Regions from separate parts of the Pseudomonas sp. DR48 genome, predicted to be linked through region 3. Evidence: predicted binding sites of a transcription regulator. Region 3 holds the regulator's gene; each other region holds the start of a gene.
What was found. The regulator sigma-54, encoded in region 3, starts transcription at its own class of promoters, with help from an activator protein. The targets are predictions, from matches to a motif close to ANTGGCATNNANNTTGCTNT.
Positions count from the first base shown of each region.

Region 1 (10,161 bases), 2.7 Mb from region 3:
AGGCCAGTGCCGGTGCGTCGATGTTGAAGAACTGCGCGGAAATTTACGGTGACGACCCTGTGGTGATGCAAGGGATCGCCAAATTGACCGATGATCCGACGATTCTGAATTCAGGCAACGTGGCCTCCGATCTCAACCGCCAAGGCGTGCAGATATACAAGACCGGCAACCTGGTCGAAGCCCGGGCGGTGTTTCGCAAAGCGCTGGCCCTGCAACCGAAAAACATCAGTATCGCGCTCAATATGGCGCAGTCGTTGTTGCACGGCACGGACACCAGCGTGCCTTCGCCCGAGCTTGAAGAATGTCGCGCCTGCCTGAAACAGGTCGGCATGATGCCCGACACCGACGCGCGTTATCCGCGCTACCAGAAACTGAAAATCAAGGCGTTCAGCGGATGAGCCAAGAGTACCCTGCACTGGATTTCTCCACGGTGATTGCCTCCACCGTGCACGACATGAAGAACTCGCTGGCTATGCTGATGCAGGCTCACAGCCAATGGATGGGGCGCTTGCCCAACTCTGAGCGGCAGAGTCCGGAGCAGGGCGTCATCGAGTTCGAGTTCGCTCACCTCAACGGCATGCTGGTGCAGTTGCTGGGGCTGTACAAGCTGGGCGTCAATCAGATGCCGTTGCAGCCGGCCTACCATGAGCTGGATGATTTCATCGAAGCGCAATTGGCCGCTCATCAAGAAGTGTTCGCCAGTCGCGGCATTATCGCGACCTATGAAGTCGACCCCCTGTGTCCCTTGGGGTTCTTCGACCGGGAGCTGGTTGCCTCGGTGCTGGCCAACACCATCAACAACGCCATTCGTTACGCCCGCCAGTCGCTGCTGATCAGTGTCAGCGACGAGGCCGGTCAGTTGATGCTGACCATCAATGACGATGGCGACGGCTATCCCGTCGAGATGATCGAGCGTCAGGCCGACTATGTGCAGGGCATCAATCACAGCAGCGGCAGCACAGGCCTGGGCTTGTATTTCGCCGGCCGGATCGCCGCCTTGCATCAGCGCAATGGCGTGGAAGGGCGCACCCGGATCAGCAACGGCGGCCCGTTGGGTGGCGGCGTGTTCAGCCTCTATCTGCCCTGACGTTTCTTTTTGTGTGTGCTGCTTGATATTCCGAACAGGCGGAGCCTATTTTGTACGGGTCGCCGTTCGCGGCTTGCACCACTACAAAGGATTGCGTCATGACAACCGATGGCCAGCGTTCACTCGCGCAGCGATTGACCGGCATTGACGAGATTGAATGTGTCACGCCGGACTTGAACGGCGTGCCGCGCGGCAAAGTAATGACCGCCGAAGGATTCCTTGAAGGGCGACGTTTGCAGATGGCGCGGGGTGTGCTGCTGCAATGCATCATGGGCGGCTACCCGCCGGCACGGTTTTACGGCAGTGACGACGGCGACCTGGCGCTGGTGCCTGATCCGGCGCAGATCCATCGCCTGCCCTGGAGCAATCCACCGCGGGCGTTGGCCATTTGTGACGCCGACGAACTGACCGGCGAACACTCGAACCTGTCGACCCGTGGCCAGCTCAAGGCGGTCATCGCGCGTTACGCGGCCCTGGGCCTGGCGCCAGTGGTGGCGACCGAGGTGGAATTCTTCGTGTTCGCCCCCAATCCCGATCCGACCCAGCCGTTCCAGCCGCCGCTGGGCCTGGACGGTCGACGCGAAGACGGTCATTCGGCGTTCAGTGTCAGTTCCAATAACGGTTTGCGGCCATTCTTCAGTGACGTCTATCAATGCATGGCGGCGTTGGGCCTGCCGCGCGACACCTTTATGCACGAGATGGGCGTCAGCCAGTTCGAGATCAATTTGCTGCACGGCGATCCGTTGCTGCTGGCCGACCAGACGCTACTGTTCAAGCATCTGCTCAAAGAAGTCGCGCTCAAGCATGGCTTGACCGTGGTCTGCATGGCCAAACCCTTGGCTCACACGCCGGGCAGTTCGATGCACATTCACCAGAGCATCGTCGAGATCGGCAGCGGGCGTAATGTATTCAGCGACGAGGCCGGGCAGCCGACCGCCACCTTCCGTCATTTCATCGGCGGCCAGCAGGCCTGCATGGCGGATTTCACCGCGCTGTTTGCGCCGAACGTAAACTCCTATCAGCGCTTGTGCCATCCCTACGCGTCACCGAATAATGCCTGCTGGTCCCACGACAACCGAGCCGCCGGGTTGCGCATTCCCGCCAGTTCGCCGGCCGCTCGTCGGGTCGAGAACCGTCTGCCGGGCGCCGATGCCAATCCGTACCTGGCGATCGCTGCCAGCCTTGCCGCCGGTTTGCACGGTATTGAAAACGAACTGGAGCCGAGCGAGGCGATCCAGGGTGAATTCCAGGTGCCGGATAATCTTTCGTTGCCGTGTACCTTGCATGCCGCTCTTGAACGTCTGAAACGTAGCCAATTGGCGAAGGAACTGTTTGGCAATGAGTTCATCGAAGGCTACGTCGCTTCGAAGACCATGGAGTTGACCAGCTTCTTCGATGAAATTACGCCCTGGGAGCGCCGTGTCCTGGCTGCTCAGGCCTGACGATCCATCGTCTACGGTCTATCTTTTCGGATAGCCCGACTCTCACTGCAAGGAGCCGCTCGGAACGCCGATGCGCCAAATCTGGAAACCTTTTCGAGCGCTTTATTTTGCCTCGCTGATGATGTTGATCGGCTCTGGCTTGCTGAGTACGTACCTGGGCTTGCGCCTGGCGGCCGATCACGTCGACAGCCTGTGGGTCGGTGCGTTGATGGCGGCCAACTATTTTGGCCTGGTGCTGGGCGGCAAGATCGGGCACCGGCTGATTGCCCGGGTCGGACACATTCGAGCCTATTCGGCCTGCGCCGGTATCGTTGGCGCGGCGGTACTCGGCCACGGCCTGATCGACTGGCTGCCAGCCTGGATATTCCTGCGGATCATCGTCGGCCTGGGCATGATGTGCCAGTACATGGTCATTGAAAGCTGGCTCAACGAGCAGGCCGAAGCTTCGCAGCGTGGCACGGTGTTCAGCGGCTACATGATCGCCTCCTACCTGGGGCTGGTGCTGGGTCAGCTGATTCTGGTCATGCACCCGGCGCTGGGCCTGGAGCTGCTGATGCTGGTCGCCTTGTGCTTCGCGCTGTGCCTGGTGCCGGTGGCCCTGACACGCCGGATTCACCCGGCACCGTTGCATCCGGCGCCAATGGAGCCGCGGTTCTTCATCAAGCGTGTGCCGCAGTCGTTGAGTACGGTGCTGGGGGCGGGGCTGATCATTGGCTCGTTCTACGGTCTGGCGCCGTTGTATGCCTCGCAGCAAGGGTTGTCCACCGAGCAGGTTGGTCTGTTCATGGGTAGCTGTATTTTTGCCGGACTGGTGGTGCAGTGGCCGTTGGGCTGGCTGTCCGACCGTTATGACCGGGCATTGTTGATCCGCTGTTTTGCGGTGGTGCTGGCCCTGACTGCGTTGCCGCTGGCCATCATGCAGCAGGTGCCGCTGGAGATTTTGTTTGTCGCCGGGTTCTTCTGTTCGCTGGTGATGTTCTGCCTGTATCCGCTGGCGGTGGCATTCTCCAATGACCATGTCGAAGGGGATCGTCGTGTCTCGCTGACTGCCATGCTGCTGGTGACCTACGGCGTTGGCGCCAGTATCGGGCCGTTGGTGGCCGGTGTACTGATGAAGCTGTTTGGCAGCCACATGCTTTATGCCTTTTTCAGTTTCTTTGCGCTGGTGCTGGTGTGGCGCATCCGCCCCAAAGCCGTCACCAACCTGCATCAGGTCGACGATGCGCCGCTGCATCACGTGGCCATGCCGGACAGCATGTCCAGTTCGCCGCTGGTGGCGTGCCTCGATCCGCGTGTCGATGAGCAGGTGGTGCAAGACCAGATGCAGAGCCCGATCAGCCCCGAACCGGAGCCTGAACCGGAAATGGAACCGCAGGCGGATCCTCCACCTGAAGATCCGGACGCGGGCCGCGAGCAGAGTTTTACCGAGGCCCGGCCATAGGCCAAGGCATAAAAAAAACGGGCAGTCACCGCAAGGGACTGCCCGTTTTTTTGTTGACGCGTCGTATTACATGTCGTCTTTGTCGAAACGTCGTGCTTCGCGTTGCAACTGATAGACGAAGCGCTCGACTTGCCGCTGCACCAGTCCGCTCATGTTATGGAAGCGAACACCGGCAAAGGTAGTGGAGATCTTCTCTTCGAAGTGCAGGTAACGCAGCTCGACCGGCGCGGTCATGTTGCCGAAGGGCAGGGCGGCGACGAAGCGGTCATAGACCTGGCCCAGTTGCAGGCTGCTGGTGATGTCGCCTTCAAAACGCAGCTTGCAGCCGGTGGCCGAGATGTCCAGCAGCTTGCCGCCCAGGCTCGACTTGAGTTTGTCGCCACCCAGTTCGACGCTGACCAGTTGCGCCAGTTTCAACGCTGCACGGAACGCATTGCGGCGCTGGTGATAAACCACTTCAGCGGGCAGGGGGCCACGATAGCAGCGAGTATCGCCGGACTCATCGATGGTCAGCGCGCCATTGCTTTCCCAGGCGATGCGCACACCGTCGTGGAAGCCTTCAACTTTGTACGGTTCTCCGGCCAGCAGAAACCGTTCTCCGTCACGCGGGATCATTTCATCCAGGGCGATCATGTTGCGGTCGCGATCAACGTCCACCAGATAGCTCTGAAAGCGCTGGGTGCGCTCATGGAACGTGATGATCAGTGGGTCATGGCTGTCCTGAAGCTGGCGCAGGTTGCTGGAGATTTCCAGAGGTGTGGTAAGCACCTTGGGTGGCTGCGGGGCGTCTTCCGCGCTTTGGGTATTGAACACGGTTAATCAATCTCCAGGCAAAAAATGACTACGGCGAGCCAGCATTTTGCCAGCATGTTTCGTGTCTTGATAGGGCGTGTCGATGCAAAGGCTCAAGCCTGACTGAGCGGGCGCGGCTTCGCAAGCTTGGCGGTGGATCCGCGAGCATCATAAAGTGCGGGTGGTTCGCCGCCGGTGAGGATTTTCAGCTGATTGGCCGTAGCGGCTTGCTGAACCAGAATGGACTGGCCGTTACTGGCGTTCGCAGCCTGGCACTGAGCCAGGAGGTCAGTCAGTACATCGCTCTGTGCCAGCAACTGTTCGCCAATGCTGGAATGGCTGGCAAGTTGCTCGAGGCCTGTGCGATCGAGCGGCAGGTTGAGGCTGGCGAGGATTTCACTGCGCTTGCGGCCATGCTGGTCAAGCAAAACGATCAGTGCCTGTTTCTGCGCGAGAATCTCCTCGAGCAGTTGCATGTCACGACCATGCAAGGCGAGGGACTCGGTTTGCAGTAACTCCAGCAAGTGTTGCGCCGGGGCAAAGTCGTCGATGATCAGTTGCAGTAAATTAGTATCGTGCATGGCTGGCCTTGGGGTTTAAGCGTCCAAAAGCCTGGCGCAGGCAATGGCCTAGCGCTGGGCTTCGAAGTTGAGCAGTTTGCTGGCTACACGGTTGCTGTCGACTTTATAGCTGCCATCGGCGATTGCTGCTTTCAACTCTGCCACGCGGGCGTTGTCGACGGCAGGCTGATCGCGCAGCTTGTCAGTGACCTTCTGCAACTGTTGAGCCTCATTACTGAGGTGTACCGATTCCCCGCTTGTGACGGTACTGGCCTGTTCGGCCGGGGTATTCAGCGGCGCGGATTTGCCGGCTTCGGCTGTTTCCTTCGCGGCGCTGGTACGCGTACTGCCGGTAAGTGGCGAGGAGCTGTTTAAACGGCTGAAATCGATGACCATGATAAAAAACCTCTGGGTATTTGGACGCTTGCCATGTTTTCGGCTCTCCCTGCAAAAACTTTAGGCCCATTTATCAATGAGCGTGCAAGTGCCAGTGCTTGTCCTGCCTGGTGCACAGTTTAGGGAACCGCCGGGCAACGCGCCATCTCTTCACCCATAGAGCCAGAGATATCTACATAGCCACTTCCACTTGGCCTGGCGCGATCACCTGCGCCTTGATGACCCGGTTGGAATTAAGGTTTTTCACTCGAATCTGTTCACGCAAGCCGCCGTTGGACAGCGCTTCGCCGGGCATGCGCACACTGAGCGTACCACTGCGCGCGGTAATCACCACTTGGTCGCCCTTGCTGATGACTTCCGCCTGTTCCAGATGGACCAGCGTCAGGACCTGATCGGCGACCGTTGGTCGGGTAAGTTTTTGTCCAATGGCTTGATCCAGCGCGGTGAAATAACCCTGGTTGATCAGACTGATGTCGCGTTCGCGCAGCATCACGTCGCTGGGCTCGATGATACCGGCGCGCTTGAGCGGCCGAGTGGTCGTGACAACGTCCCGAAACAGGCGGACTTGAGCGGGTACGAACACGGTCCAAGGCGATGAGCTATCACAGCGAACCTTGACCGTGACCCGTCCGATCGGAGTCGCCGGGCTCTCCAGAGTGGCTGTCAATTCCTTGTCGCACATGGGCATATGCATACGTGGATCGAGTCGGTTGACTTCGATTTCGTAGCGGCCTTCGGTTTGACTGGTAGCCAAATAGTCTTCTACGGTGAACTCAAGAAAGCCCTGAGTGACGCCGATAAGCATGTCAGGCAAGGTAACCGCGTCAGCAAGGGCAGGGCTGCCAGCGTTGAACAGGCAAACGGCCGATATCGCACAAAGCAATTTGCGGGAAGTTGATGTCAGGCGTCGGAAAAATGTCGGTTCTGTGTTCATAAGAGTTAAAAAGCAAGCGCCGTGCCGTTTAGCAATGAATGGGCGTCGCAACACACTTAGCGTTGGTGTAGGAGTCTGTGCATGGCTGGTGTAATGGATGCGGTAAACCAGCGCACGCAACTGGTGGGGCAGAATCGCCTTGAGCTGTTGTTGTTCCGTCTTGACGGCCAGCAGCTGTATGGGATCAACGTGTTCAAGGTTCGTGAGGTGCTGCAATGCCCCAAGCTGACCCTGATGCCCAAGTCCAGTCCTGTCGTGTGCGGTGTAGCAAATATCCGAGGGGCGACCATTCCGATTCTTGATCTGGCAATGGCAACCGGCTCCGGCGCGCTTAAGGATCAGAGCAATCCGTTTGTGATCATTACGGAGTACAACACCAAGACCCAGGGTTTCCTGGTGCGCTCGGTGGAGCGCATCGTCAACATGAACTGGGAGGAAATTCATCCGCCTCCCAAGGGCACCGGGCGCGATCATTACCTGACCGCTGTGACTCGGGTCGACAATCAGCTAGTCGAAATCATCGACGTCGAGAAAGTGCTGGCGGAAGTGGCGCCGACACCGGAAGCGATTTCGGTCGGCGTGGTGGATGTCGAAACCCAGCACAAAGCATTGTCGCTGCGGGTCTTGACGGTCGATGACTCATCGGTGGCGCGCAAGCAAGTGACGCGCTGCCTGCAAACGGTCGGCGTCGAAGTGGTGGCGTTGAACGACGGTCGGCAAGCGCTGGAATACCTGCGCAAGCTGGTCGACGAGGGCAAGAAGCCGGAAGAAGAGTTCCTGATGATGATTTCCGACATCGAGATGCCGGAAATGGACGGGTACACCCTTACGGCGGAGATCCGCGCCGACCCGCGCATGCAAAAGCTTCATATCATCCTGCATACTTCGTTGTCGGGCGTATTCAATCAGGCGATGGTCAAGAAAGTCGGTGCTGATGACTTTCTTGCCAAATTCCGCCCTGATGACCTGGCATCCCGGGTAGTCGACCGGATCAAAGCAGCAGATATCAGCTAGGGGCCTTTTGTCCCTGGCGGTTCAACACGATTTAAGAGGCGGTATCTTTGTCTACGGGTAATTTGGATTTCGAACAGTTCCGGGTATTCCTGGAAAAAGCCTGTGGCATTTTGCTCGGTGAAAACAAGCAATACCTGGTCTCGAGCCGTCTCAACAAACTGATGGAACAGCAGGGTATCAAGTCGTTGGGTGAACTGGTCCAGCGCATTCAGACCCAGCCGCGCAGTGGTTTGCGCGAGATGGTGGTGGATGCCATGACCACCAACGAAACCCTGTGGTTTCGTGACACCTATCCGTTTGAAGTCTTGAAGAACAAGGTGCTGCCCGAAGCGATCAAGGCGGCCCCCGGCCAACGTCTGCGGATCTGGTCGGCGGCGTGCTCGTCGGGTCAGGAACCGTATTCGCTGTCGATGTCCATCGATGAGTTCGAGCGGGTCAACATGGGCCAGTTGAAAATGGGTGTGCAGATCGTTGCCACTGATTTGTCCGGCACCATGCTGACCAACTGCAAGACCGGCGAGTACGACAGCCTGGCCATCGGCCGTGGCCTGTCGCCCGAACGCCTTCAGCGTTATTTCGACCCCAAGGGGCCGGGACGCTGGGCCATCAAGGCGCCGATCAAGAGCCGTGTGGAGTTTCGCTCGTTCAACCTGCTCGACAGCTACGCGGCCCTGGGCAAGTTCGATATCGTGTTCTGCCGCAACGTGTTGATCTACTTTTCCGCCGAGGTGAAGAAAGACATCCTGTTGCGCATTCACAGCACCCTCAAGCCCGGCGGTTATCTGTTCCTCGGCGCCTCCGAAGCGCTGAACGGTTTGCCGGATCACTACCAGATGGTCCAGTGCAGCCCGGGGATCATTTACCAGGCGAAGTGATGGATTGGCGGCACACATGAAAACGGGAGTCCTCAGGGGCTCCCGTTTTTTTGTGCCTGTCGATATCCCGCAAACACTCCAATTCAAATGTGGGAGCGGGCTTGCTCGCGAAGGCGTCGTGTCAGTCGACATCTGCTTTGATTGACACCCCGCCTTCGCGAGCAAGCCCGCTCCCACATTCGAATAGGTGCTGCCGGTGGGAAAGCGGCAGAAAAGCGGCAGACGGCGGAAACCGGTTGCCGCTTTTCTGGCATTGCCGTCTTGCCACCACCCCGCAAAGCCCCGGTTTACGGGCTTTTTTGAATTGGCACGCCGCTTGCTAAGTCTCTGTTACGAAAATCAGGTCACCCGAAGGTTTCCCGACATGAGCATCAGCTTCGATAAAGCGCTCGGTATCCACGAACAAGCCTTGGGCTTTCGCGCCCAGCGTGCCGAAGTCCTGGCCAACAACATTGCCAACGCCGATACCCCGAACTACAAGGCTCGGGATCTGGAGTTCTCCAAAGTGCTCGCTGCACAGAACGAGAAAACCAACGGCGGCACCTTTGCCTTGAACATGACCAACAACCGTCATATCGAAGCACAAGGCCTGGGTAACGGCGACGAATCGCTGATGTATCGCACCCCGATGCAACCGTCGATCGACCAGAACACCGTGGACGCTCAACTGGAACAGTCGAATTACGCGGAAAACGCGGTCGGCTTCCAGGCCAGCTTCACCCTGCTCAACAGCAAATTCAAAGGGCTGATGTCAGCCCTGCGCGGAGAGTAAATCATGTCTCTATCCAGTGTTTTCAACATTGCCGGTAGCGGCATGAGTGCCCAGACCACTCGCTTGAACACCGTGGCTTCGAACATCGCCAACGCCGAAACCGTTTCGTCGAGCATCGACCAGACCTATCGCGCCCGTCACCCCGTGTTCGCCACCATGTTCCAGGGCGGCCAGAGCGGCGGCAGTGATTCGCTGTTCCAGAACCAGGACGCGGCCGGTCAAGGCGTACAAGTGCTGGGCGTGGTTGAGGATCAGAGCAACCTTGAGGCGCGTTACGAGCCGAACCATCCGGCGGCCGACGCCAAGGGCTACGTCTACTACCCGAACGTCAACGTCGTGGAAGAAATGGCCGACATGATTTCCGCCAGTCGTTCGTTCCAGACCAACGCCGAAATGATGAACACCGCCAAAACCATGATGCAAAAGGTCCTGACTCTAGGTCAGTGATAAGGGGCAACTCAGATGAGTGTTACCGATTCCACCAGCAGCCTCAGCGTCAATGACATTCTGGCGAACTCTTCCGTCAAGTCCAGCAGCTCCACGTCGGGCGGCATTGCCTCCGCGACCAACAGCGCGACGGGTGGTCAGGCGCTGGGCAAGGATGCGTTCCTGCAATTGCTGGTGACCCAGCTCAAAAACCAGAACCCGCTGGACCCGCAGGACAACAGCGCGTTCGTCGCCCAGTTGGCCCAGTTCAGCAGCCTGGAAGGCATCACCACGCTCAACAGCACGGTCAGCTCGATTGCCGGCAACTACAGCTCTTCGCAAGCGTTGCAGGCGTCTTCCCTGGTCGGCCGTTCCGTGATCGTGCAGACCAACAACATCCAGGTCGATGATCCGACCAAGGC
Region 1 covers NZ_CP081946.1:256,111-266,271, reverse strand. Annotated here, with positions in the region: gene K5K95_RS01225 (tetratricopeptide repeat-containing response regulator) at 1-398, shown strand, start outside; gene K5K95_RS01220 (sensor histidine kinase) at 395-1,087, shown strand; gene K5K95_RS01215 (glutamine synthetase family protein) at 1,288-2,529, shown strand; gene K5K95_RS01210 (MFS transporter) at 2,600-3,970, shown strand; gene K5K95_RS01205 (flagellar brake protein) at 4,037-4,783, opposite strand; gene K5K95_RS01200 (flagella synthesis protein FlgN) at 4,876-5,343, opposite strand; gene flgM (flagellar biosynthesis anti-sigma factor FlgM) at 5,392-5,718, opposite strand; gene flgA (flagellar basal body P-ring formation chaperone FlgA) at 5,891-6,652, opposite strand; gene K5K95_RS01185 (chemotaxis protein CheV) at 6,734-7,666, shown strand; gene cheR (protein-glutamate O-methyltransferase CheR) at 7,714-8,541, shown strand; gene flgB (flagellar basal body rod protein FlgB) at 8,906-9,313, shown strand; gene flgC (flagellar basal body rod protein FlgC) at 9,317-9,760, shown strand; gene flgD (flagellar hook assembly protein FlgD) at 9,776-10,161, shown strand, end outside.
Region 1: the regulator sigma-54 is predicted to act here: its motif matches at 8,845-8,864, upstream of flgB (flagellar basal body rod protein FlgB).

Region 2 (10,161 bases), 1.0 Mb from region 3:
GGCTGATCCCAGACGTGGTCCTCGCTGACCCGTTGCAAGGTGTCGGCGTGCCAGCGATAAACCCGGCAATCGCCGACGTGGGCCAGGGTAAAGCGCCGGCCACGCATGACCAGGGCACTGACCGTGGTGAGCAATGGTTGCCCGCCGCCATTGGCCTGCAACCAGCGATTTTGCGCCAACAGCAGGCGATCCAGCGCCTGCGCAACACCCCAGGTTTCCGGGGTGGCGTAATAGTCCAGCGCCAGGGCCTGCAAGGTCGAACGGGCGGCGAGACCGCCATCGGCGCACTGGCTGACCCCGTCGGCGATGGCGAACAAGAAACCCTTGCTCGCCGCCAGCGCCGGGGCCGGCGTGACCAGGCGCAGGGCGTCCTGGTTTTCCGCGCGTGGACCGATGGCGCTCGCTTCGGCAAAGCTCAGTTGCAGGCTCATTAACGTCTCAGACCCGGGCAGCGGTCACTGCCGCCGAACCCCAAGTGGTTCTCCAGCGACGCTTCACGCCGTGCAGACCAAACCAGGCAAGAACACCGAGGCTGGCGAACAACCACAAGGCCAATTGATAACTGCCGGTGCTTTGCTTGATCGCGCCCATGCCCGCAGCCAGGGCAAAGCCGCCAATGCCGCCGGCCATGCCGATCAAACCGGTCATTACGCCGATCTCACGACGAAAACGCTGCGGCACCAGTTGGAAAACCGCGCCGTTACCCGCGCCCAGGCCAAGCATGGTGCAGACGAAAAGTGCCAGTGCCGCGTAGGAACTTGGCAGGTTGAAACCCACCGCTGCGATGCAGACCGCGGCGACCGTGTACATGCCCAGCAATGTGCGGATGCCACCAAAACGGTCGGCCAGCGCGCCGCCCAATGGACGCATCAGGCTGCCACCGAATACGCAGGCCGCGGTGTAGTAGCCGGCGGTCACAGGGCTCAGGCCATATTGGTCATTGAAATAGCCGGGCAGGGCGCTGGCCAGGCCAATGAATCCACCGAAGGTCACGCTGTAGAAAAACATGAACCACCAGCTGTCGCGGTCGCCCAGGGCTTTGAAGTAGTCGGACACGGACTTGGCTTTCGGCCGTTCAGGCGCGTTTTTCGCCAGCCAGGCGAAGACGATAATGGTCAGGATCAACGGGATCAGGGCGAAACCGAACACATTGCTCCAGCCGAAGGCCGCCGCCAACACCGGGGCGATCAATGCTGCCAGCACAGTGCCCGAGTTACCGGCACCGGCGATGCCCATGGCTTTGCCTTGGTGCTGCGGTGGATACCATTGCGACGCCAACGGCAGGGCGACGGCGAAGGACGCACCGGCCATGCCGAGGAACAGGCCCAGCACCAGCGCTTGCTCGTAGCTGTGAATGCCGAGTTTCCAGGCACCGAACAGGGCAGAGATGACAATCACCTGGCCGATCAGCCCGGCGGTTTTTGGCGACAGGCGATCAGCCAGCATGCCCATGATGAAGCGCAGCACGGCACCGGCCAGAATCGGCGTGGCCACCACCATCCCTCGCTGTTGGGTGGTCAGGTGCAGGTCGGCGGCGATCTGCACCGCCAGCGGGCCGAGCAGGTACCAGACCATGAAGCTCAGGTCGAAATAGAGGAAGGCCGCGAACAATGTCGGGGTATGGCCGGATTTCCAGAAGCTTGAATTCATCGCGCACCTCAGCTGTAGGGAGTCTCGAGAAAGAGTCATGAGCTTGCAGGTGGGGCGCCGCATCGGCCGCACCACCGGCCCCGGTCTCTGGGGCCAAAAACTAAAAAACGCCGCCACCCGATTCGCCATGGGCAAATAAGGTGAGCGACGTCTTTGTCGTAGGTGGGGCAACCGCCGTTGGTTACCTGTAGTGATTACTTAGCGAGATTTGTGCCATGTTCAGGATGATCGTTTCCACGCGCAGCATCTGATCGTTCCCACGCTCCGCGTGGGAATGCATCTCGTGACGCTCTGCGTCACAGCTCGAAGCGGACGCAGAGCGTCCATGGCGGCATTCCCACGCGGAGCGTGGGAACGATCATTGGGCGGGGGGTTAGCCGAGCAGTTCGCTCATGGCAATGATCTGCTCCGCCACCTGAATCAGCTTCTGCTGCCGGCTCATGGCCTGGCGGCGCATGAGGGTGTAGGCCTCTTCCTCGTTGCAGTCTTTCATTTTCATCAACAGCCCTTTAGCCAGCTCGATGCGCTTGCGCTCGGCCAGTTGCTGATCGCGGGCGTTGAGCTGGGCGCGCAAGGCCTGGTCGCTTTCAAAGCGCGCCATCGCAACGTCGAGAATCGGCTGCAAGCGTTGTGCGTGAATGCCTTCGACGATGTAGGCACTGACGCCGGACTTGATCGCCTGACGCATTACGTCGGGGTCGTGTTCGTCGGTAAACATCACGATCGGCCGCGGTTGATCACGCGACACCAGCACCACTTGCTCCATCACATCGCGGCTCGGTGACTCGGTATCGATCAGGATCACGTCCGGACGCACCGTTTCGACGCGTGCGGGCAGGTCAATGGTCAGGCCGGATTCATCGATGACCTCAAACCCGGCTTCGGTGAGGGCGGCTTTCAGGCGACCGACTTTCTTCGCCGTGTCGTTGATCAGCAGGATACGCAACATGTTCGCAGTCTCCTGTCAGCGGGTGGCGAATCGGTGCGAGCTGTCGCTCATGGCGTGCAACTTGAAACTGCGGGCGTAAGCGGCCGGGTCGCTGCCGTCCCAGATTTTGCCGTCGATCAGTTGGCTGGCGCGCATGGCCTGGCCCTCGGCGGCAACACCGACCGCCGCGGCCGCCTCACGGTACAAGTCTAGTTGCTGGACCTGACGGGCCACGCCAAGGTAGTCCGGGTCGTCACGCAACAAGCCCCAGCGGCGAAACTGGGTCATGAACCACATGCCGTCGGACAAGTAGGGCAGGTTGACCTCGCCATTCCCATGGAAACGCAGGGCGTGCGGATCTTGCCAGCGATTGCCGAGTCCGTCGGCGTAATCACCCAGCAACCGTGGCTCGATGCAGTCGAGCGGCGCATCGAGGTATTCCGGCGCGCTCAACAGCTTGGCGGTGCTGCGACGGTTCTCGGTGCTTTCCTCGATGAAGCGGCTGGCCTCCAGAATCGCCATCACCAGCGCCCGCGCCGTGTTCGGGTATTGCTCGACAAAGGCACGGGTGCAGCCGAGGACTTTTTCCGGATGATCGGGCCAGATCGTCTGGGTCGTCGCCAGGGTAAACCCCAGGTTCTGCTTCACCGCACTGGCAGACCAAGGCTCGCCGACGCAGAAACCATCGATGCGACCCGCCTGCAGGTGCGCGACCATTTGGGGTGGCGGCACCACCACGCTGTCGACGTCCTGCAACGGATGAATGCCCTGGCTCGCGAGCCAGTAATACAGCCACATGGCGTGGGTGCCGGTCGGAAAAGTCTGGGCGAAGGTCAGTTTTGGGCGACTTTGGTGCACGTGCCGATCCAGTGCTTCAGGACTGGTCACGCCCAAGGCTTGCAAGCCATGGGAGAGGTTGATGCTCTGACCGTTCTGATTCAGCCCCATCAACACCGCCATATCGGTGGCGGCTACACCGCCGATGCCCAGGTGTACGGCGTAGATCAGGCCGTAAAGGCTGTGCGCGGCGTCGAGTTCGCCGCTGACCAGTTTGTCCCGCAGGTTCGCCCAGGACGATTGGCGCTTGAGGTTCAGGGTCAGGCCATAAGGCTGGGCGAAACCCTGGGTGGCCGCGACCACCACGGAGGCGCAGTCTGTCAGGGCCATGAAGCCGAGGTTGATTTCGGTCTTTTCCGGGGCATCGCTGCCGTTGACCCAGGCGAGTGGGCCCGCTGTGGTTTCATTCATGACTCAACACCTTCCAAAAAAAAACGTCGCCCCAGACCCTTGCGTGAGCAAAGCCTTGTGACGACGCCATTGTCCTTCCACTCATCCCGCCGTTGGCATGAGTGCTGATGCCTATGTCGGTGCAAGGCATATGCCATCGGCCCTTGATTTTGCCGCGTGCCTCGCTTGCGACCCCGATGCCCGGCTATAATCGCCGCCTCATTTCGCCGCCATTCGAGTCAAAGCCGCCCATGTACACCCTGGCCCGTCAGCTGTTGTTCAAACTTTCCCCGGAAACCTCCCACGATCTGTCCCTGGACCTGATCGGCGCGGGCGGGCGTTTGGGCCTCAACGGTTTGCTGTGCAAGGCCCCGGCGAAAATGCCGGTGAAGGTCATGGGCCTGGACTTCCCTAACCCGGTCGGTCTGGCGGCCGGCCTGGACAAGAATGGCGCGGCCATCGACGGCTTCGCGCAGTTGGGTTTTGGATTCGTTGAAATCGGCACCATCACCCCGCGCCCGCAGCCGGGCAACCCGAAACCACGGATTTTCCGTCTGCCGGAAGCCGAGGCGATCATCAATCGCATGGGTTTCAACAACCTCGGCGTCGATCACCTGCTGGCCCGTGTGGCAGCCGCCAAGTACAAGGGCGTGCTGGGCATCAACATCGGCAAGAACTTCGATACGCCGGTTGAACGTGCGGTCGACGACTACCTGATCTGCCTGGACAAGGTCTACGCCCACGCCAGCTACGTGACAGTCAACGTAAGTTCGCCGAACACCCCGGGCCTGCGCAGCTTGCAGTTCGGCGATTCGCTCAAGCAGTTGCTGGCGGACCTGGCGACCCGTCGCGCGGAACTGGCGTTGCGCCATGGCAAACACGTGCCGCTGGCGATCAAGATCGCCCCGGACATGACCGATGAAGAAACCGCGCAGGTCGCGCAAGCATTGATCGAAACCGGGATGGACGCGGTGATCGCCACCAATACCACCCTGAGCCGCGTGGGTGTCGAAGGCCTTGAGCATGGCGAGGAGGCGGGCGGTTTGTCCGGCGCGCCGGTTCGCGAAAAAAGTACCCACACCGTTAAGGTGCTGGCGTCGGAGCTGGCCGGTCGCTTGCCGATCATCGCCGTGGGCGGCATCACCGAAGGCAAGCACGCGGCTGAGAAAATCGCCGCGGGCGCGAGCCTGGTGCAGCTCTATTCCGGTTTCATCTACAAAGGTCCGGCGCTGATTCGCGAGTCCGTCGACGCCATCGCCGCCCTGCGCTGATCTCACACACCGTCAATGTAGGAGCTGTGTAGGAGCTGTGTAGGAGCTGTCGAGTGAAACGAGGCTGCGATCTTTTGACTTTTATTTTTAAAAAAACAAGATCAAAAGATCGCAGCCTCGTTTCACTCGACAGCTCCTACACAGCTCCTACAGGGATAGGTGAACGGGCATAAAAAAGGGCACCTCGAAGGTGCCCCTGGGCCGGAGCCCGCCGCCCGGATGGGGCGTGCGTGGTTAAGTCGTTCAGTAATCAGATTGTCGTGTCGGAGTGTTTGGCCCTGTAAATTAGCCGACGGCGTGAAGTTCGTTGAGTCTGTGGATTCCCGCAGTGCCGGTCATACCGTCCCAGTTGTCGCCGCGTCCTTCTCGCCAGCCATTAATCCAGGCTTGGCGTACCGACGGTAGAGTAAATGGGCAAAGCTCACGGGATTTGCCACCAACGCCATATTGATATCCGCGCAAAAATGCTCTTTCCAACGGATCACGCTTAAGTCTTCTCATAGGGTGTTGCCCTCACTTGTTGACTGTATTTATCGCGTCGACCTCAATTGAGGTCTGGCAGAAAAAATCCTGCCGTTGGGGCTCGCTGCCGGCGTCGCGAGCCAAGGTGTTGACGTCGTTGCGGCGTCAACCTGAGTTGAGTTCTAACCAATGCGTCACACCGATGGAATGATCGTTTTGTCATAAGGACGTAACCATTAAGGTGGTATGGCCATAAGTAACACGATGTTTGCCCGTGTTTATTGACCAAACCCCGGTATGATCAGCCCCGCGCTGGATGATTGCGCCAATCCCTTGCTGAGAATGCCTCGCGTTGCCCGGAGGCATTATTCGACGAAGGGTCGGTTTATGACATTTTGTTGCATCAACTTTTTTATCTGCCTTTGCATCTAAGCTCTTTTAACCCGGGCTTGCAGGGGTGGGACGGCACACCTCCGTGCCACGCGGGCGCTCTTTTAGAAAAGCGCCTGATTGAAAACCGGGCCGGCAATGCGTTGCCGGTTCACTAGCCAAAGGCTTTGAAATTCCAATGTCCGATCAATTCGAAATCTTCCTCACTTGCCCCAAAGGCCTTGAAGGCCTGCTCATCGAGGAAGCCGTCGGGCTTGGCCTTGAGGACGCGCGTGAGCACACCTCGGCTGTGCGCGGCATGGCCACCATGGAAACCGCTTATCGCCTGTGCCTGTGGTCGCGTCTGGCGAACCGGGTGCTGCTGGTGCTCAAGCGTTTCCCGATGAAGGACGCTGAAGACCTGTATCACGGCGTGCTCGACATCGAGTGGCAAGACCACATGCTCAACGACGGCACTCTGGCCGTCGAGTTCAGCGGCCATGGCTCGGGCATCGACAACACCCACTTCGGCGCCTTGAAAGTCAAAGACGCCATCGTCGACAAGCTGCGCACCCCGCAAGGCGACCGTCCGTCCATCGACAAGCTCAACCCGGACCTGCGCATTCACCTGCGCCTGGACCGTGGCGAAGCCATTCTCTCGCTCGACCTGTCCGGCCACAGCCTGCACCAGCGCGGTTATCGCTTGCAGCAAGGCGCGGCGCCGCTCAAGGAAAACCTTGCGGCCGCAATCCTGATCCGCTCCGGCTGGCCACGCATTGCGGCCGAAGGCGGCGCACTGGCTGACCCGATGTGCGGTGTGGGTACGTTCCTGGTCGAAGCGGCCATGATCGCTGCCGACATGGCGCCGAACCTGCGTCGCGAGCAGTGGGGTTTTACCGCTTGGCTCGGTCACGTACCGGCACTGTGGAAAAAGCTCCACGAAGAAGCCACCGAACGCGCCGCTGCCGGCCTGGCCAAGCCACCGCTGTGGATTCGCGGTTACGAAGCCGACCCGCGGCTGATTCAGCCGGGCCGCAACAACGTTGAACGTGCGGGCCTGAGCGAGTGGATCAAGATCTACCAGGGCGAAGTCGCCACGTTCGAGCCACGTCCGGACCAGAACCAGAAAGGCCTGGTGATCTGCAACCCTCCATACGGCGAGCGCCTGGGCGACGAAGCAAGTCTGCTTTATCTCTATCAGAACCTCGGCGAGCGCCTGCGTCAGGCTTGCCTGAACTGGGAAGCGGCCGTCTTCACCGGCGCCCCGGAGCTGGGCAAGCGCATGGGCATCCGCAGCTTCAAACAGTATTCGTTCTGGAACGGCGCCTTGCCGTGCAAGCTGCTGCTGATCAAGGTCACCCCGGACCAGTTCGTCACCGGCGAGCGTCGCACCCCGGAACAGCGTCAGGTTGAGCGCGAGCAAGCTGAAGTCGAAGTTGCCGACAACGACGTGGCACCGGGCAAGTACGAGAAGTACAACAAGAACGGCAACCCGATCAAACCGGCCCCGGTGGTGATCGAGCAGCCGCGCTTGAGCGAAGGCGGGCAGATGTTTGCCAACCGCCTGCAAAAGAATCTCAAGGCACTGGGCAAATGGGTCAAGCGCGAAGGCATCGATTGCTATCGCGTCTACGATGCCGACATGCCGGAATATTCCATGGCCATCGATCTCTATCAGGATTGGGTCCACGTCCAGGAATACGCCGCGCCGAAATCCATCGACCCGGAAAAAGCCTCGGCGCGCATGTTCGATGCCCTGGCCGCCATTCCGCAGGCCTTGAACATCGACAAGAGCCGGGTAGTGGTCAAGCGCCGCGAGCGCCAGAGCGGCACCAAGCAGTACGAACGCCAGGCGGCGCAGGGCAAGTTCGTCGAGGTCAATGAAGGCGGTGTGAAGTTGCTGGTCAACCTGACCGACTACCTCGACACCGGTCTGTTCCTCGACCACCGTCCAATGCGCATGCGGATTCAGAAAGAGGCGGCCGGCAAGCGCTTCCTCAACCTGTATTGCTACACCGCGACCGCCAGTGTTCACGCGGCCAAGGGTGGCGCCCGCAGCACCACCAGCGTCGACCTGTCGAAAACCTACCTCGACTGGGCGCGTCGCAATCTGTCGCTGAACGGTTTCTCCGACAAGAACCGTCTGGAGCAGGGTGACGTGATGGCGTGGCTTGAAGCTTGCCGCGACGAGTACGACCTGATCTTCATCGATCCGCCGACGTTCTCCAACTCCAAGCGCATGGAAGGCATCTTCGACGTGCAGCGTGACCAGGTGCAATTGATCGACCTGGCCATGGCGCGCCTGGCGCCGGGCGGCGTGTTGTACTTCTCCAACAACTTCCGCAAATTCACGCTTGAGGAAAACCTCACCGAGCGTTATGTCGTCGAAGAAATCACCGCCCAGACCATCGATCCGGATTTCGCCCGGAATGGCAAGATCCACCGTGCCTGGAAAATCACGGCCCGTTGACGGTTAAGCCGATTGGATCCACAGAGCCTTGATTTTTAAAGGCTCTTTGGTTCTTTCAGTGCTGGCCAAATTAGTGGCTAATAGCTATAACTCAACGCATGGCCAATGGGCTTTCCCGCACATGGCGTTTTGAGTTGCGTCTATGTCGTTGCACGCCGTGCGCCCCAAGATCCTGGGTTTTATCAGTGAAGATGTCTCGGCCTGGCTGGTCGCGCTGCTGGTATTGCTCGTTGGCGGGATTCTCACCGGTTTGCTGGCCTGGTCGACGCTCAATCTGTTTCAGCATCAATTGCGGCAACGTTTCCAACTGCTGGCCAGCGAACGTTACAGCCGCATCGAAGAACGTTTCGAAGATCAGGAGCAACGCCTTGACGGGTTGCGCCGGTTCTTCGCCAATTCCGAGTCGGTCTCCCGCGAGGAGTTCGACGGCTACACCCAACCACTCTTGCACCGCACACAGGCGTACTCGTTCGCCACTCGGGTCACTCGCGCCGAACGTCCTGCCTTCGAACGCCGGGTGCGCGACGAGGGGTTGAGCGACTTCACCATCCGCGAACTCAATGGCGAAGGCCAACTGCAATTGGCGGCCGAACGGGATGAGTACGTGGCTGTGCTTTACAGTCAGACGCAAAGCCGGCTCGGCTCGCCGCTGGGGTACGACTTGTGGGCCCAGCCCTTGCGTCGCGATACGCTGGAGCGGGCCAACCAACGGGGGGGCATGGCGGTGTCGAAGCCAATGCACCTGGTCAGCATCGAGCCGGCTTACGCGCGCGGGGTGTTGTTGGTGGCGCCGGTGAAGCAGGCCAGTGATCCGGCCGGGAAACCCTCCGGTTATGTCATGGCGGTGATCAGCATGCGTCAGCTGCTGGCGGATGGGCTGCCCGAGGCCAGTCATGACTACCTCTCGGTGCGAATCCTCGATTTGTCCACCGATGATCAGCACGAAGTGCTTTATGAATCCTCCAACACGCCAGCCACCAGCGAGTTGTCAGCGACACGCCTGTTGCGCATGGCTGACCATGACTACCAAGTCGACATCCTGCCCAGCGAAGCCTTTCTGCAAGCCAACCATTCCTCGGTGAGCAGCCTGGTGGTGCTCGGCGGTTTGCTCAGTTTGTTGCTCAGTGCATTGCTCTATGTATTGGTCAGTCAGCGCCAGCGTGCGCTGAGCATGGTCGAGCAGCGCACTCAGGAGTTGCACGCCCGTGAGCAGGAGTTGCGCGGCACCCATGGCCAGTTGCGTGGCGTGCTGAATGCGGCGACTCAGGTGGCTATCATCGCCACCGACTTGCGCGGTGTCATCAGCACGTTCAACGCCGGGGCCGAGCAGATGCTCGGTTACTCCAGTGCCGAAGTGGTGGGGCGCATGACCCTGGAAAACCTGCACTTCCCCCGCGAGCTGGTCACCCGCGCGGCCGAATTGAGTGCGTCCTATGGCAAGCCGATTCCGACCTGTCAGGCGATGCTGGTCGAAGGGGGCGAAAAAGGAGGCCACGAAGCGCGGGAGTGGACGTTGGTCCGCCAGGATGGCAGCCATTTGACGGTCAACATGCTCGCGACTCCGGTGCTCGACGAACAAGGCCTGTGGGTCGGGCATCTGGCCATTTGCATCGACATCACCGAACGCAAACGCGTGCACGAGGCATTGGCCGCGCGGGACCTGCTGCTGAAAAAACTCAGCGCCCATGTGCCCGGTGGCATTTATCAATTCAAGATGGAATTCGACGGGCGCTTCAGCTTGATTTACGCCAGCGACGGTATTCGCGACATCTACGAACTCGAAC
Region 2 covers NZ_CP081946.1:3,966,181-3,976,341, forward strand. Annotated here, with positions in the region: gene K5K95_RS17975 (bifunctional protein-serine/threonine kinase/phosphatase) at 1-431, opposite strand, end outside; gene K5K95_RS17980 (nitrate/nitrite transporter) at 439-1,650, opposite strand; gene K5K95_RS17985 (ANTAR domain-containing response regulator) at 2,024-2,599, opposite strand; gene K5K95_RS17990 (CmpA/NrtA family ABC transporter substrate-binding protein) at 2,615-3,826, opposite strand; gene K5K95_RS17995 (quinone-dependent dihydroorotate dehydrogenase) at 4,057-5,076, shown strand; gene rmf (ribosome modulation factor) at 5,362-5,577, opposite strand; gene rlmKL (bifunctional 23S rRNA (guanine(2069)-N(7))-methyltransferase RlmK/23S rRNA (guanine(2445)-N(2))-methyltransferase RlmL) at 6,107-8,377, shown strand; gene K5K95_RS18010 (GGDEF domain-containing protein) at 8,520-10,161, shown strand, end outside.
Region 2: the regulator sigma-54 is predicted to act here: its motif matches at 3,945-3,964, upstream of K5K95_RS17990 (CmpA/NrtA family ABC transporter substrate-binding protein).

Region 3 (10,161 bases):
TGATGCGGCCAACGCCGCGTACCTGTGAGCCCATTATGTTGAGCAAAAAGATTCGTAACATGCTGTTGTTCAGTTGCATCGCGGCGCTGTTCGCCGCGGTCGGCTACTGGAACATCAGCCCGGAACGCTTCCTCGATAAGGCCGTAGCCAAGGTCGACGAAAGCGCCATTGACTATTACGCCACCAACGCCCACAGCGTGCAGTACCTGCCGGACGGCAAATTGCAGTACGAAATGACGTCCGACAAGGTTGAACACCTGAAAGCGACCGAGGTGACGTTGCTGACCAACCCCGACCTGAACATGTTTCGCGGCACCCAGTTTCCGTGGCACGTCCAGAGCGAGCGAGGAGAAGTCAATCCCGACGGCACTCAGGTCGAACTGATTGATTCAGTGCGCATCACGCGTTTCGACGAGAAAAACCGCAAGACCCTGATTACCACCACCCGTATGACTGTGTTCCCCAAGGAGCAATATGCGCAGACCGATCAACCCGTTAGAATCGACGGCGCTGGCGGTGTATCGACAGGCAACGGAATGAAAGCGTACTTGAAAGAAAGCAGGATACACCTGCTATCGAACGTAAGAGGACAGTATGAGGCTCGTTAAAACTCTCCCTATTTTGCTCAGTCTGGGCGCAGCACTGGGAAGCGTGAGCGCCTGGGCTCTGCCGAACGATCAAGAGCAGCCTATCCGCATTCAGGCCGACGATGCCCAACTGGACGACAAGAATGGCGTTGCCACCTATAAAGGTGACGTGATCATCACCCAGGGCTCGATGATCGTTAAAGGCAACACCGTGACCATCACCCGCACGCCGACCGGTGAAATTGACGTGGTGACCTCGGTGGGCAACCTCGCCTACTTCGAACAATTGCAGACCGCCGGCGATACCAAGCCTGTTCAGGGCTGGGGCATCACCATCCAGTACCACGCCGCGCAAAACCGCATCGTCCTGATCGATAAGGCAAAAGTCATCGACAAGGACAACAACATCACTCAAGGCGAGAAAATCGTCTACGACACCGTCAAAAAGCTTGCGAGCGCCGGTCGCGCCACAGGCAACAAGGTCACCGAAGCGCGCCCACGCATCGACATGGTGATCCAGCCCAAGCCGAAAAACGACGCGAAAAAGGCTCCATAATGGCAACTCTGAAAGCTCAGCATCTGGCCAAGAGCTACAAGAGCCGCCAGGTCGTGCGTGACGTCAGCCTGTCAATCGACAGCGGTCAGATCGTCGGCCTGCTGGGCCCTAACGGCGCCGGCAAGACCACCTGCTTCTATATGATTGTCGGCCTGGTGCAGGCCGATCAGGGTCGTGTGCTGATCGATGACCTGGACGTCAGCCACCAGCCAATGCACGGTCGTGCAAAGGCCGGTATCGGCTATCTTCCGCAAGAAGCGTCGATTTTTCGCAAACTGTCGGTGGCCGACAACATCATGGCCATCCTCGAGACCCGCAAGGAGCTCGACAAGGACGGTCGTCGCAAGGAACTGGAAAGCCTGCTGCAGGAATTCCATATCAGCCACATCCGTGACAACCTCGGCATGAGCCTGTCCGGTGGTGAGCGCCGCCGCGTGGAAATCGCACGCGCCCTGGCCACCAACCCGAAATTCATCCTGCTCGACGAACCATTCGCCGGTGTGGACCCGATTTCGGTGGGCGACATCAAACAGATCATCTACCACCTCAAGGCCAAAGGCATTGGCGTGTTGATCACTGACCACAACGTCCGTGAGACCCTTGATATCTGCGAAACCGCCTACATCGTTAACGATGGACAGCTCATTGCCGAAGGCGACTCCGCCACAATCCTGGCCAATGACCTGGTGAAAGAAGTCTATCTGGGCCATGAGTTCCGCCTGTAAGCACTGAGGTGTCTGGCTGGTCGCCCGAGCGCTTGTCTCGATAAAAAATCAACATTTTTTTATTGTTACGGCGCTCTAGGCAAACGCTGCAGTTTCGGGCATATAATTTGCTTATGTTTGGCGCTCCGGCGCCCTGTAGTGGATGGCGCATGTGCGCCGGCGAATAAGGTGTTTAGCCCCTGCCATGAAACCATCGCTAGTCTTGAGAATGGGCCAGCAGCTGACGATGACACCGCAGCTGCAACAGGCCATCCGCCTGCTCCAATTGTCGACCCTGGACCTGCAACAGGAAATCCAGGAGGCTCTGGAGTCCAATCCGATGCTCGAACGCCAGGAAGAAGGCGACGACTTCGATAACGCCGACCCCTTGGCCGACAAAGCCGAACAACAACCCAACGCCGATGTTTCAGAGCCCTCCTACCAGGAAACCGCCCCGACGGTGGACAACCTGGAGGAAGGTGACTGGAATGAGCGCATTCCCAACGAGCTGCCCGTCGATACGGCATGGGAAGACGTTTACCAGACCAGCGCCAGCAGCCTGCCGAGCAGCGATGACGACGAGTGGGATTTCACTACCCGTACATCGGCCGGTGAAAGCCTGCAAAGCCATTTGCTGTGGCAGCTGAACCTGGCACCGATGTCCGACACCGATCGCTTGATCGCCGTGACCCTGATCGATTGCATCAACAATCAGGGCTACCTGGACGAAACCCTCGAGGAAATCCTCGAAGCCTTCGATCCGGAACTGGACATCGAACTGGACGAAATCGAAGCCGTCCTGCATCGCATCCAGCAATTCGAACCGGCCGGTATCGGCGCCCGCAACCTGGGCGAATGCCTGCTGCTGCAACTGCGCCAGCTGCCAGCCAAGACACCTTGGCTGGCGGAAGCCAAGCGCCTGGTCACCGACTACATCGATCTGCTCGGTAGCCGCGACTACAGCCAGCTGATGCGCCGCATGAAGCTCAAGGAAGATGAACTGCGCCAGGTGATCGAACTGGTGCAGAGCCTCAACCCGCGTCCGGGCTCGCAGATCGAGTCGAGCGAAGCCGAATACGTCGTCCCTGACGTGATCGTGCGCAAGGACAACGAGCGCTGGCTGGTCGAGCTGAATCAGGAATCGGTGCCACGGCTGCGGGTCAACGCCCAATATGCCGGTTTCGTGCGCCGCGCCGACACCAGCGCCGACAACACTTTCATGCGCAATCAGTTGCAGGAAGCACGCTGGTTCATCAAGAGCCTGCAAAGCCGCAACGAAACCCTGATGAAAGTGGCCACCCAGATCGTCGAGCATCAGCGCGGCTTCCTGGAGTACGGCGACGAAGCGATGAAACCGCTGGTCCTGCACGACATTGCCGAGGCAGTGGGCATGCACGAGTCGACCATTTCACGGGTGACCACACAGAAATTCATGCATACCCCTCGGGGCATTTATGAACTGAAATACTTTTTTTCCAGCCACGTCAGCACCTCCGAAGGCGGCGAATGCTCGTCCACGGCGATCCGCGCAATCATCAAAAAACTGGTTGCGGCGGAAAATCAGAAAAAGCCGTTGAGTGACAGCAAGATCGCTGGTTTACTGGAGGCACAAGGCATTCAGGTGGCTCGCCGCACCGTCGCCAAGTACCGCGAATCCCTCGGGATCGCGCCTTCGAGCGAACGCAAGCGGTTGATGTAGAGCCACGCCACAGCGTTCCAGTGGTAGATCATCTGGTCTACCGCTTTATGCACTGGCAACGAAGGAGAAGCTGTATGCAAGTCAACATCAGTGGACACCAACTGGAAGTGACCGAACCTCTGCGCGCCTACATCGGCGAAAAACTCGAACGATTAGAGAGGCATTTCGACAAGATCACCAACGTGCAGGTCACGATGTGCGTCGAAAAGCTGAAGCAGAAAATCGAAGCCACGTTGCATATTCCCGGCAATGAAGTGGTCGCCAACGCGGAACATACCGATATGTACGCGGCGATCGACTTACTGACCGACAAGCTCGATAAACAACTCAAAAAGCATAAGGAAAAGACCCAAAGCCTGCTCCAGGGCGCTACCGGTCGTTAACACTCCCAACCCATGATCCGACTTGAAAACATCCTGACCCCCGGCCGTTCTCTCGTGAACGTGCCGGGCGGCAGTAAAAAGAAAGCCCTTGAGCAAATTGCCACCCTGATCGCCCGGGAAGTGCCGGATCTGGAGATGCAAGATGTCTTCGAGGCTTTGATTGCCCGTGAAAAACTCGGTTCGACCGGTTTTGGCAACGGCATCGCCATCCCTCACTGTCGCATCAAGGGCTGCGAAGCGCCCATCAGTGCCCTGATACACCTTGAAGCCCCCATCGATTTCGACGCCATCGACGGCGCCCCGGTTGACCTGCTGTTCGTGCTGCTGGTCCCGCAGGCCGCTACCGATGCGCACCTGGAGCTACTGCGCCAGATCGCCAGCATGCTCGATCGCAAGGAAGTGCGCGAAAAACTGCGCAGCGCCCCGAGTAATGAAGCCTTGTATCAGGTCGTCCTGAGCGAGCAAAACGGTCATTAATCATGCGCTTGATCATTGTCAGTGGCCGTTCCGGCTCAGGTAAAAGTACCGCACTCGATGTTCTCGAGGACAACGGCTACTACTGCATCGACAACCTGCCCGCCGGCTTGCTGCCGGAACTCGCCGAGCGCGCGCTGATTCATACCGAGCTCGCACAACCGCTGGTCGCGGTATCCATCGATGCCCGCAACCTGCCCAGTCATCTGTCGCGATTTCCGGAACTACTGGAAGAAGTGCGCAGCCGGCACATCAAATGCGATGTGCTGTACCTGGACGCCGACGAAGAAACACTGCTCAAACGGTTTTCGGAAACCCGCCGTCGCCACCCGCTCAGTACCGCCCACCGTTCGTTGGCCGAGGCGATTCAGGACGAGACCAGTTTGCTGGGGCCGATTGCCGACCTGGCCGACCTCAAAGTCAACACCACCAACCTGAACCTGTATCAGTTGCGCGATACCATCAAGTTGCGCCTGCTGAACCAGCCGGACAGCGGCACTGCGTTCCTGGTGGAGTCGTTCGGATTCAAGCGAGGCATGCCAGTCGACGCAGACCTTGTGTTCGACGTGCGCTGCCTGCCCAACCCTTACTGGAAGCCGGAGTTGCGCGAGCTGTCCGGGCTTGATCAACCGGTGGCCGAGTACCTGGCGGCGCAACCGGACGTCGAAGAGATGTTCCAGGACATTTCCTCCTACCTGCTAAAATGGCTGCCGCGCTTCGCTGCGAGCAACCGTGCTTATGTCACCATTGCCATTGGCTGCACCGGCGGGCATCACCGCTCCGTCTACCTGACCGAACGTCTGGGCCAGGTTCTGCAACAATCCCTGAAGAACGTCCAGGTCCGCCACCGCGACCTCAGCTAAAGGATTCACATCGCGATGCCTGCTCTGGAAATCGAAATCATCAACAAGCTGGGCCTGCATGCCCGCGCTTCGGCAAAATTCGTTGGCGTTGCGGGTCAATTCAAGGATTGCACAATCAGAGTTGGACGCACGCCAGAATCCACCGTCGACGGCAAAAGCATCATGGCCATGATGATGCTCGCTGCTGGCAAGGGCACGAAGATCCACCTCAACACTGAAGGCGAGCAGGCACAGGAAGCGCTGGATGCCCTGGTGCAGTTGATCAACAACTACTTCGACGAAGGCGAATAACCGCCCCCTTTATGTAGCAGTTCGCTCCCACGGGGGCGGTGCAAGATGCAATAAAAAAGGCGCGCCACCCAATCGGGTGGCGCGCCTTTTTTGCGCTGCGATAAGCGTTAGCTACCGGCCACGGTCATCCGCTCGATCAACACCGAGCCTGTACGAATGTTGCTACGCAGCTCCAGGTCATTACCCACCGCGACGATCTGCTTGAACATGTCGCGCATGTTGCCGGCAATGGTCACTTCCTGAACCGCGAACTGGATTTCGCCGTTCTCGACCCAATAACCGGCCGCGCCACGGGAATAATCGCCCGTGACCATGTTCAGGCCCTGCCCCATCAACTCGGTGACCAGCAAGCCACGCCCCATACGGCGCAGCAACGCTGCCTGATCTTCGTCGCCATGGGTGACGAACAGGTTGTGTACGCCGCCTGCGTTGGCGGTACTTGGCATACCCAGCTTACGGCCGGAATAGGTGCCAAGGATGTACGACACCAATTCGCCCTTTTCGACGAACGGCTTGGCATAGGTCGCCAAGCCATCACCGTCGAACGCCGAACTGCCCATGGCGCGCATCAAATGCGGACGTTCATCGATGGTCAGCCATTCCGGGAACAGCTTCTGCCCCAAGGTGCCTTCAAGGAACGACGATTTGCGATACAGGCTACCGCCGGAAATCGCCGACAGGAAACTACCGAACAAACCACCGGCCAGTTCAGCGGAAAACAGCACCGGCACTTCGCAAGTCGGCACCGGACGCGCGCCCAGGCGGCTCGCCGCCCGTTGAGCGGCACGCTGGCCGATGCTCTCCGGACTGGCCAGCAAGTTGCCCTGACGGTTCACGTCATACCAGTAATCGCGCTGCATCTGGCCATCGGCCTCGGCGATCATGACGCAGCTCAGGCTGTGACGAGTCGACGCGTAGCCGCCGATAAACCCGTGGCTGTTGCCGTAAACACGGCAGCCTTGATGGGTGCTGAGGGTCGTGCCGTCAGCATTCTTGATCCGGCTATCGGCCGCAAACGCCGCCGCCTCACAGGTCAGCGCCTGCTCGATGGCCTGCTCCGGGGTAATGTCCCATTGGTGGAACAGGTCGAAATCCGGCAGATCCCGGGCCATCAACGCGGCATCAGCCAGGCCCGACGCTTCGTCTTCCGAGGTGTGCTTGGCGATGGCCAACGCCGCAGCGACGGTTTCGCGAATGGCTTCCGGGCCACTGGCCGATGTACTGGCCGAGCCTTTGCGCTGACCGACGTACAAGGTGATGCCAAAGCCCTGATCGCGGTTGAATTCGACGGTTTCGACTTCGCGCTGACGCACCGAAGTGGACAGGCCCTGCTCCAGCGACACCGCCACTTCACAGGCACTGGCACCCTGGCGCTTGGCTTCAGCGATGATCTGCTCGACTTGTTCTTGCAGTGCCGGCAACGCTTGTGGGCCGACGCTTTCAACTGCACTCATGCTGTTCTCCACTCAAATTCTGCTTTCGGCTAGGGCCTTCGAGCGACCGGGCCGGACAAGCGGCCCCCGACTGGTTATCATGGCGGCGTTTCTTTGCGGACGGCCACCATGGTTGATTCTTACGACGACTCCCTCGATACGGGAGAAAAAAGCAAATCCCAGGTCAAACGCGAGCTTCATGCTCTGGTTGACCTCGGCGAGCGCCTTACAACGCTCAAGCCTGACTTGCTGGCAAAACTGCCGTTGACCGACGCTATGCGTCGGGCTCTGGCCGATGCGCCCAAGCACACCGCGAATATCGCGCGTAAACGGCACCTTATGTTCATCGGCAAACTGATGCGCGATCAGGACACTGACGCCATTCTGACCTTGCTCGATCAACTCGATGCCTCCACCCGGCAGTACAACGAACGTTTCCATGGTCTGGAACGCTGGCGCGATCGCTTGATCGCGGGCGACGATGCAGTCCTGGAGAAGTTCGTGCTCGACTACCCGGAGGCTGATCGTCAGCAGTTGCGCTCCCTGATCCGTCAGGCCCAGCACGAACTGGCGACCAACAAGCCACCGGCATCGAGCCGTAAAATCTTCAAGTACATCCGTGAGCTGGACGAGACTCAACGCGGCCTGCGTTGATGCTCGAATCGGGTGAGTCGCCAAGCGGCTCACCCGAAGCTCCATCCTGTTTACGATCCTGTGCCACCCACAGTGATCGCATCGATTTTCAGCGTTGGCTGGCCGACACCCACCGGCACCGACTGCCCATCCTTGCCACACGTCCCCACTCCGCTGTCCAGCGCCAGATCATTGCCGACCATCGACACCTTGCTCATGGCTTCCGGACCGTTGCCGATCAATGTCGCGCCTTTGACCGGGGCGGTAATCTTGCCGTCTTCGATCAGGTACGCCTCGCTGGTGGAGAACACAAACTTGCCGCTGGTGATGTCTACCTGACCACCGCCGAGGTTGGCGCAGTAGATGCCGCGTTTTACCGAGGCAATGATTTCCGCCGGGTCGCTTTCGCCCGCCAGCATGTAGGTGTTGGTCATGCGCGGCATCGGCAAGTGTGCGTAGGATTCACGGCGACCGTTACCGGTGCGGGCAACGCCCATCAGGCGTGCGTTGAGCTTGTCCTGCATGTAGCCCTTGAGTACGCCGTTCTCGATCAGCGTGGTGCACTCGGTCGGGGTGCCCTCGTCGTCGACGCTCAGGGAGCCGCGGCGGCCCGCCAACGTACCGTCATCGACGATGGTGCAGAGCTTGGACGCAACCATCTCGCCCATGCGCCCGCTGTAGGCGGAACTGCCCTTGCGGTTGAAGTCGCCTTCCAGGCCGTGACCGACCGCTTCGTGCAGCAGCACGCCGGACCAACCCGAACCCAACACCACCGGCAACGTACCGGCCGGCGCCGGGATCGCTTCAAGGTTGACCAGCGCCTGACGCAACGCTTCACGGGCGTAACCCATGGCGCGGTCATCGCTGAGGAAATAACGGTAATCGGTGCGACCGCCACCGCCATGACCACCGCGCTCGCGGCGACCGTTCTGCTCGACGATCACGCTGACGTTAAAGCGCACCAATGGCCGTACATCTGCCGCCAGACTACCGTCCGTCGAAGCCACGAGGATTCGCTCCCAGACGCCGGCCATGCTCACGGTGACTTGCTGAATACGCGGGTCGAGGGCGCGTGTCGCGACGTCGATGCGTTTAAGCAACTCGACTTTCTCGGCGCGCGTCATCACTTCCAAAGGATTGTCCGGCCCGTATAACTGGGCGACATCGGCCGTGGTGAACGCCTGCACCGTGCCATTCTGCCCGGCGCGCGAGATCGAGCGCGCAGCACGTGCCGCCGCGCCCAGGGCTTCCAGCGTGATCGCATTGCTGTAGGCAAACCCGGTTTTTTCACCCGATTGCGCACGAACGCCGACGCCCTGATCGAGGTTGAAGCTGCCTTCCTTGACGATCCCGTCTTCCAGCGCCCAGGACTCGGAAATCTGCCCCTGGAAATACAGGTCGGCGGCATCGATGCCCGGGCCGGCCAGATCGCCGAGCACACCTTGCAGGCTTTCGATGGTTACGCCGCCGGGCGCCAGGAGGTGTTCACTGACTGAGGACAACAACTCGCTCATATGCTTTACGCCTTAAATTCATCGTTCTGAGGCAGGTCGCTGGGCGCCCTGCGAGAAAAAGCGCCGGTGACTGGACACCGGCATCCGCGCCCTGATGGACGCCTGTTCGCTGCTATCGCGTTCGGCCAGCAGCACGGCCTCGCCTTGATCCTGTTGCGCCAGCACGCGGCCCCACGGGTCGATGATCGCGGCATGGCCAAAGGTTTCTCGCGGCCCCGGATGCGTCCCACCCTGAGCGGCTGCGAGTATGTAACATTGAGTCTCGATGGCCCGCGCGCGAATCAGCACGTCCCAGTGCGCCGCGCCGGTCACCGCCGTAAAAGCCGATGGCGCGGTAATCAGCTGCGCGCCGCCAGCCCGTAATTCGCTATACAGCTCCGGGAAACGCAGGTCATAACACACCGTCAGGCCGACCCGGCCGACGGGTGTATCGGCTAACACCACGCCGCTGCCATGAGCATAGTCATCGGACTCGCGATAACGCCCGCGATTGTCCGCAACGTCCACGTCGAACAGGTGCAGCTTGTCGTAACGCGCCACTGTCTCGCCCTGGTCGTTCACTAAGAGCGAGCAGGCATGCACCTTGGCCGTCGGTTGATCCATCGGCGGCAACGGCAATGTGCCGGCCACTATCCATAACTTGAGGTCGCGGGCGGTCTGTTTCAACCACGGCAGGATCGGGCCTTCACCCAAGGCCTCGGCGCGACCAATGTCGGCAATGTCGCGACGGCCCATGGCCGCGAAGTTTTCTGGCAGCACCGCAAGCTGCGCACCGCCGGCTGCCGCCTGCTCGAGCAGATGACGGGCCCGGGCAAGATTGGCCAGCACATCGCTCTGGCTGACCATTTGAATCACCGCAAAAGACATGGCCTTTTCCTGATCTGGAATCAACACATACCTGTAGGGGTTGTCGAGTGAAACGAGGCTGCGATCTTTTGATTTTGCTTTTTAACATCAAAGATCAAAAGATCGCAGTCTCGTTTCACTCGACAGCTCCTACAGGGGACTTACGGCCATGCTACTC
Region 3 covers NZ_CP081946.1:2,950,938-2,961,098, reverse strand. Annotated here, with positions in the region: gene K5K95_RS13300 (KdsC family phosphatase) at 1-28, shown strand, start outside; gene lptC (LPS export ABC transporter periplasmic protein LptC) at 36-608, shown strand; gene lptA (lipopolysaccharide transport periplasmic protein LptA) at 595-1,143, shown strand; gene lptB (LPS export ABC transporter ATP-binding protein) at 1,143-1,868, shown strand; gene K5K95_RS13280 (RNA polymerase factor sigma-54) at 2,053-3,546, shown strand; gene hpf (ribosome hibernation-promoting factor, HPF/YfiA family) at 3,621-3,929, shown strand; gene ptsN (PTS IIA-like nitrogen regulatory protein PtsN) at 3,942-4,406, shown strand; gene rapZ (RNase adapter RapZ) at 4,409-5,266, shown strand; gene K5K95_RS13260 (HPr family phosphocarrier protein) at 5,282-5,557, shown strand; gene pmbA (metalloprotease PmbA) at 5,665-7,011, opposite strand; gene yjgA (ribosome biogenesis factor YjgA) at 7,120-7,644, shown strand; gene tldD (metalloprotease TldD) at 7,695-9,137, opposite strand; gene K5K95_RS13240 (carbon-nitrogen hydrolase family protein) at 9,156-10,004, opposite strand.